Regions from separate parts of the Gordonia sihwensis genome, predicted to be linked through region 2. Evidence: riboswitches for the same ligand, from Rfam matches in the RefSeq annotation. Region 2 holds a riboswitch; the other holds the start of a gene.
The links. A riboswitch is a leader RNA that binds a small molecule or an ion and turns the genes downstream of it on or off. The one in region 2 is predicted to bind cyclic di-AMP.
Positions count from the first base shown of each region.

Region 1: it holds a riboswitch for cyclic di-AMP, as region 2 does, so the genes downstream of both, P5P27_RS02715 (transglycosylase family protein) here and P5P27_RS11435 (C40 family peptidase) in region 2, are expected to answer to the same signal.

Region 1 covers NZ_CP121248.1:536,083-539,470, forward strand. Annotated here, with positions in the region: gene P5P27_RS02705 (helicase-associated domain-containing protein) at 1-846, opposite strand, end outside; gene P5P27_RS02710 (hypothetical protein) at 893-1,075, shown strand; gene P5P27_RS02715 (transglycosylase family protein) at 1,223-1,855, opposite strand; cyclic di-AMP (ydaO/yuaA leader) riboswitch at 1,864-2,056, opposite strand; gene P5P27_RS02720 (flavin reductase family protein) at 2,320-2,850, opposite strand; gene P5P27_RS02725 (hypothetical protein) at 2,847-3,056, opposite strand; gene P5P27_RS02730 (cold-shock protein) at 3,173-3,388, shown strand, end outside.
Region 2 covers NZ_CP121248.1:2,387,555-2,390,942, reverse strand. Annotated here, with positions in the region: gene P5P27_RS11445 (DEDD exonuclease domain-containing protein) at 1-852, opposite strand, end outside; gene P5P27_RS11440 (hypothetical protein) at 1,058-1,294, shown strand; cyclic di-AMP (ydaO/yuaA leader) riboswitch at 1,405-1,604, shown strand; gene P5P27_RS11435 (C40 family peptidase) at 1,623-2,198, shown strand; gene P5P27_RS11430 (C40 family peptidase) at 2,287-3,333, shown strand; gene P5P27_RS11425 (peptidase MA family metallohydrolase) at 3,379-3,388, shown strand, end outside.

The DNA.
Region 1 (3,388 bases), 1.9 Mb from region 2:
GCCGAGCGCCTCGATCAGATCGCCGGAGTGACGGAGCAGTTCGAGCGCCTCGCCCGCCCCCGCGGCGTCGACGGCCTTCGCGTCGAACCGCCCGGGGCCGTCCGCACCGGTGAGTGGCGGTTCCCGCAGGACCGCGGTCTCGAGCGGCGGCTGACCGCGAAGCAGTTGTCCCACCTGGGGCGGAAGCTCCACGGTCTGCTCATCGATCCGTGCGAGCAGACCGAGTGAGATGAGGGTGGGCACCGGCGCGCTCGGATCGGCATCCGGTGCGGCGTCGCGACTGCGCCCGAGAGACGACCCCTGGGCGAGTGTGGTGAGCAGTTCCCTGGGCCGCTCGGCGGCCGATTCGATGCGCTCGCGGATCTGCGCGGGAGTCGACTCCGCGATGGGGCCGAGCAGATTGTGAGCCCGCCACGGCAGGGCGGCGGGCAGATGCGCCCCGGCGATCCAGTCGGTGTGCCTGCCGCGCCGGCGGGGGCCGGTGCCCCACAGCAGTGCACGGGTGACCATCTGGTCGAGACGCGCGTCGACGTCGCCGCGCCGCGCCCGCCGACCGAGACGGGCGACGATCGCGTCCCGGCTCACCGGCCCGAGGAGTTCCTTGCGTTCGCCGATCGCACTGGACGCGTCGAGAAAGGCCTCGATCACCGCGACCGCCAGAAGGTCGAGCCCTTCGCCCGCCAGGGAGATCGACGCCGCCGACAGCGCGCGCTGGGCGAGGACACCGGTGCCGCGGGGCGGGGGAGAAGCGAGGTCGGGCCGGGCGATCAGCAACTCGACGAGCGCATCGTCGGACCGCTCGGCGAGATCGTCGGCCAACCCGCGCAGCGGCAGGTCGGGACTCATTCGGACAACTGTACCGCCGGTTCAGCGGGCATGGCACAATGAGGCCGTGGCTAAGAAGAGTGGATACGTGGACAACGGTTGGCCGACGGATATCGGTGAGCAGCACGCGGTGACGGAGTTCACCTCTCACCTGGCGGGTGCGCTCTCGCCGTTCGGCGATTACTACGAGCTGCCGCAGCCCGTCGACAGCCTGCCGTACATCCAGTCGAAGACCGTCGTCAACCGCTGACCTGACCTGAGCTCTGCCGAGACCGGCCGGACCGTGTGGTCCGGCCGGTTTTCGTGCGCCATGTGTCACGTCGGTGCGGGGGCGGTCGCGAAATGCGAGAAGACCCCCGCCGAAGCGGAGGTCTTCTCGGATGAACTTCTCGGGTGATCAGGGGAGGTTGATCAGGCCCTTGTTCTGGTTGTACAGCTTCAGCTGGTCCGGGGTGAGCTGGTAGCCGGAGTCCTTGGCGGCCTTCCAGGCGCTGCGCACCTCGGGGCTCACCTTGGAGTCGTTGACGACCTTGTCGATCTGCTGCTTGGCCTCTTCGGTGTTCTTGGCGTCGGCAGACTTGGCCAGGCCGGTCTTCGGGGCGTCCTGCTGCTTCGGTGCGAGCGGGTTGGCCGGCTTGGGGGTGGCCGGGGCGCTGCGCTGGGTGGGGCCCGAGAGGGGACCGCCGCAGGTGGGCCATGCGCCCTTGCCCTGGGTGGCGAGAACGCGCTCGCCGACGGCGATCTGCTGCTCGCGGGTGGCCTGGTCGGCGCTCGGTGCGTACTGGGTGCCGCCGTGGGCCGCCCAGGTGCTCGGGCTGAACTGCAGGCCGCCCTGGTAGCCGTTTCCGGTGTTGATGGCCCAGTTGCCGCCGGACTCGCACTGTGCGACCTGATCCCACTCGGAATCGGTCGCTGCCGAGGCGTGACCGCCGCCCATCAGGGCCGCGCCGCCGCCGATGATGGCCGACGTGAGGGCGATCTTCGCGAAAGTCTTGGTATTGGTCGTCTGCTTCGAGTGACGTCCGGACATATGTCTTCGTTTCCTCTCTCCACGCGCCTACGAGGTGAGCTGTCGGGTTCGGGCTGAGAGGTGCCCGGTCCGGCTCGCGTCACTGGGTGCGACGTCTGCCGGGCTTAACCCCAAGGCCGACCACCGAGGTGATCGACCGCTTCCCGGAGGATTGTGGGTCCCCCGTCCTCGCTCCTGAAACTGCATCAGCGGGTGTCCTGCCGGCGGAGCGAGGTTGGGCGCGACCGGCGGAACGGGCGTTCGGGTGGTCGCCTGGGTGGCGGCCGTTATGAACACTACGTCGTCGGGCCCGCGAGAACATCTGATGCGAAGAGGTGCTCTGAGGTGGCGTGAAGCGGCCGATCGGGCGTCGTGGCACGTCCGTGCTGCTCACGGCACTGATACCCGTCTCGTATCCCGTTTGTTATCGGGTTGTTATGTGACAAAGGTCACATCCTGTTTGAGAGTTCCGACACGCCGGTATGTCAGGATTGCGCGCGTCGAGCTTCGAGTGCGCGGAAGCTGCTGGCGTGGAAGACAAGTGGTTCGACGTTCGGGTCGCAGCGCAGGGCGTCGATGGTCAGAAGCACCACGAGGTGGTCGCCCGCGGGGATCTCTGAGAACACCGTGCATGCCAGGTGGGCGGCGGCGCCGGGGATGAAGACCGCGCCCGAGTCGTCGGCGATGGGGCGTACCCCGGTGAACCGGTCCTCCGGCGGCCCCGCGAGCCTGCGGCAGACGTCGCCCTGGTGCGCGGCGAAGACACTCACGCCGACGGTGCCGCCCCTCAGTGCGGGCCAGGTGGTGGAGCCGTTGCGGACGCACACCGACACCAGCGGCGGATCGAGCGAGACGGTGGTGAAGGCGCTGGCGGACATCCCGATCGGGTCGCCCCCGGGATCGTCGCCTGTGCGACACACGGCCACCACGCCGGACGGGAAGCAACTGAAAGCTCGTTTGAGTTCGGTCTCGTCGCTGACGGGCCGCAGCGGCCGGTCCGGGTCGATGCGGTTCACCGGCTGCGCCGGCCGGACAGCAGGGCGAACACGATCCCGAGCAGCAATCCCAGCGGTGCGCCCATGGCCAGAACGTAGACGGTCGTGACGACGGCCGTCCCGGTGTCCCGGACCGCCGGGAACAGCAGGGCGATGCTCGCGATCATCCCGATGCCGAACATGACGACGGCGACCCCGAGCAGGCGTGAGGACTTCTGGGTCTGCATGGCGTCAACGGTAGCCCGAACGCTAGAATCTGTTGCAGCGCGCCTCCGCTCGGACTGCCATCGGGCCAAGGCGCTTTTGTCTGTGGCAGACCAGATCAGTTGTGAAGGTGAGCACTGTGCCGACCGGCCGGGTGAAGTGGTACGACTCCGCGAAGGGCTTCGGGTTCCTGTCGCAGACCGACGGCGAGGATGTGTACGTCCGGGCCAACGCGCTGCCCTCGGACGTCTCGGAGCTGAAGGTCGGACAGAAGGTGGAGTTCGACATGGCGGCGGGACGCCGCGGCCCGCAGGCGCTGCGCGTCACGGTCCTCGAACCGGCGCCCAGTGTGGCG
Region 2 (3,388 bases):
CGCATGAGCGCACTCGACGTGATCGACGCGGGTCGCGAGTGAGACCATCTCGGCGATCCGGGTGCGGGTGTCGCTTCCGTTGAAGTACCCGGAGACGCGACGGTGGAGGTCGACGGCGGTACCTATATATAGGACCTCCTCCGACGGACCGCGGAAGAGGTAGACGCCGGGCCGATGGGGGAGCCCGGACGCCATCGTGCGTTTGGCGCGCATCGCCGGCGTCGCCCGGGGCAGATACGTGGTCAGATCGCCCACCGTTCGCACCCCCTGGTCGCCGACGCGCTCCAGAAGTCGATGGAAGACGTCGACCGTGGCACGGGCGTCGTCCAGCGCACGGTGGGTCGGCCGGACCGAGACGTCGAACAGATCGGCCAGCGCGAAGAGTTTGACGCTCGGCGCCTCCTGCCTGCTCAGAATCCGTCGGGCCATCACCACAGTGCACAGGGACGCGGAGAACGGCCACGGCAGGCCCGCTCGGGCAGCGCTCCTCCGCAGGAACCCCATGTCGAAGCGGGCGTTGTGCGCCACCAGGACGCACCCGCGGGCGAACTCGACGAAGGACGGCAGCACCGCCTCGACGGCTGGCGCGTCGTAGAGCATGGCGGTGGTGATTCCGGTGAGGGCGACGATCTGCGGCGGGATCGCGCGCCCGGGGTCGACCAGCGTCGCGAACTCGCCGAGCACTTCGCCTCCGCGGATCTTGACCGCACCGATCTCGGTGATGCGGTCGTTCTCCGGACTGCCGCCCGTGGTCTCGAGGTCGACCACCACGAAGGTGGTCTCCCGCAATGGAGCGGAGGTGAACTCGTCGGCCTCGGGAAGGTCGGCGAACGACAGCTGTTCGACGGTCATGGCCGAACCGTACGGCGGGGCTCTGACAGCCCCGGCCCGACGCGCTTCGACGGACGGAGATGTCGTAGGGGCGTCGTAGTCTCCACCCGAGGTCGACGGCGACGAGACGTCTTCGGGTCGCGGACAACGTGATTGCCCGGTTTCGCCGTCTCCACCGAGATGATGAGAGGCAGATCACATGAAAATTGACTGTGCGCGGTGTCCGATGCGAGCGCGAGCCTGCGGCGACTGCATGATGCAGGTCTTCTTCGGTCCGCCCACCAGCGGTTATGGGGTCATGGAGAACCCTGACCCCGCCGGTGCCGAACTCGCCGACGCGATCGATGTGTTCGCTGACACAGAATTGATCTCCCCTGAGGTCGCGGGTGCGGCCAAACGGGGTGTCGTCGCAGGTGATGACACTTTCCGGGAGTCGTGGCCGGGTGGCCTCCGCGCCGTGTGAGCCGGTAGTGGACGGCACGCCTACGGCGGGCCAGTGGACATCGCTGTCAGGGTTTCGTAATCTTTCCGAGACCTTCCAGTCAGGGATGTCCCGGAGCAGTCCGGGTGCCCGGTGGGTCATCGCCTAATCGCCCTCACCAACGGGGGCGAACCGGGGAACCACTTCCTCCGTGCGACCGATGTGAATCGTGCGTGCGGATTGGGGTGAATCGCACAAGGATTGAAGCTTCGGGCTTCTTTCTGCCTGCGTAGGGTCCATCTCTTCCGGCCCGAACCCGACAGCTAACCCGGTCGGCGATAAGGGAGAACAACAAGGAGTACGTGTTTTCGTGGGCAAACATAGTTTGGAGCAGACCAGTGCCGGCCGTAAGGCCGCCAAGTCCGCAGTGCTCGCCGGCTCGATCGCCATCGGCGGATCGCTGGCGTTCGCCGCAGCTCCCGCACATGCCACTCCGGTGACCGTTCCGAACGTCGGCACCTTCGACGTTCCGGGACTGCCGCAGAACCTGGTGCCGAAGGCCCCGCAGGCCCCGAGCCTGGACATCGGCACCCCGCAGCAGGTGCGCGCCAAGAAGGCGCTGCGCTACGCGGAGTCCAAGATCGGCGCGCCGTACGTCTACGGTGCGGCCGGCCCCAACGCCTTCGACTGCTCGGGTCTGACCTCGTGGGCCTACAAGCAGGCCGGGAAGATCATCCCGCGTGACAGCTACGGTCAGCTCGGCGGCGGCACTCCCGTCGCATCGCTGGCACAGGCCCAGCCCGGCGACATCCTGATCTTCAACGGCGGCGGCCACGCAGGCATCTACGCCGGCAATGGAATCTTCGTCCACTCGTCCACCGAGGGCGTTCCGGTGAAGCGCGACAAGGTGAACGCGTGGAACCTGACGGGTATTCGCCGCTACTGAGCAGCGACTGCCGTTTGAACTTCGGTGAAGGGCGGGACGGCGTGAAGTGCGCCGGCCCGCCCTCACGGGTATGAAGGATCGAGTGCGAGTGGTGTTGAAGAGTCGAACGTCCCGGACGCTCAGACGGGCGGCCGCCTTCGGGCTGGCAGCCGTGTCCGCGTCGACGATCATGGTCGGGGCCCCCGTGTCAGCCGACCCGGCGCGCACCCCCGACCAACTGCTCTCGAAGTACCGCTCGCTCTCGGTGAACGCCGAGAAGACCTCCGAGGCGATGAACGCCGCGCAGGTCGAGTACGACAAGCAGCGCCGCATCGTCGCCGTCGAACGACGCAAGGCCGACAAGGCGGCCCATCAGCTCACCGCGATGCAGGGCCAGATGGACGCGGCCCAGAAGAAGGTGGACGCCCTCGCGCGCGTCAGCTACCGCGGCGCTCGCATCAACCGCCTCTATGCGATGCTGGTGAGCGATTCGCCCCAGAATCTCCTCGACAACATGTCGGGTCTGGAAGTGATGTCCCGCCAGTCGGCGGCCGACCTGCGGTCGGTGGTGAAGACCGCACGCGAGGCCAAGGCCGCCAAATCGGAGGCCGAGAAGACCGCCGCAGCCGCGACCCAGGCCATTGCCGCCTCGGAGAAGCAGCGCGGTGAACTGCAGGCCAAGCAGGCGAATCTGCAGATCGAAGCCGTTCAGATCCGCGCCATCTACCAGTCGATGACCGGCAAGCAGCTCGCCGCGCTGCGCGGGCCGAAGTACAACTTCGACCCCCGGGCCGTGCCGAAGGGGACCTCTCCGGAACTCGTGGCCGTCCAGGCCGCGATCTCGCGTACCGGTGATCCGTACGTCTGGGGCGCCACCGGGCCGAACCAGTTCGATTGCTCCGGCCTGATGCTGTGGGCCTATAAGCAGGCCGGACGTTCGATTCCGCGGACCAGCGAGGCCCAGCTCGCAGGCGGCACCCCGGTCGATCGCAACGACCTCGAGCCGGGAGATCTGATCATCTACTACCCGGATGCCACGCACGTCGGGATGTATGTGGGCGACGGTTACGTGGTGCACGCATCGACCTTCGGTGTGCCGGTCGCGGTGGTGCCGATCGACAAGGCCGGCCCGTACAACTCCGCGCGACGGTACTGAGTGCGCCCCCAGCGTGCCGCGATCGCGGCCACTGTCTTGGCGGCCGTGACTGCCG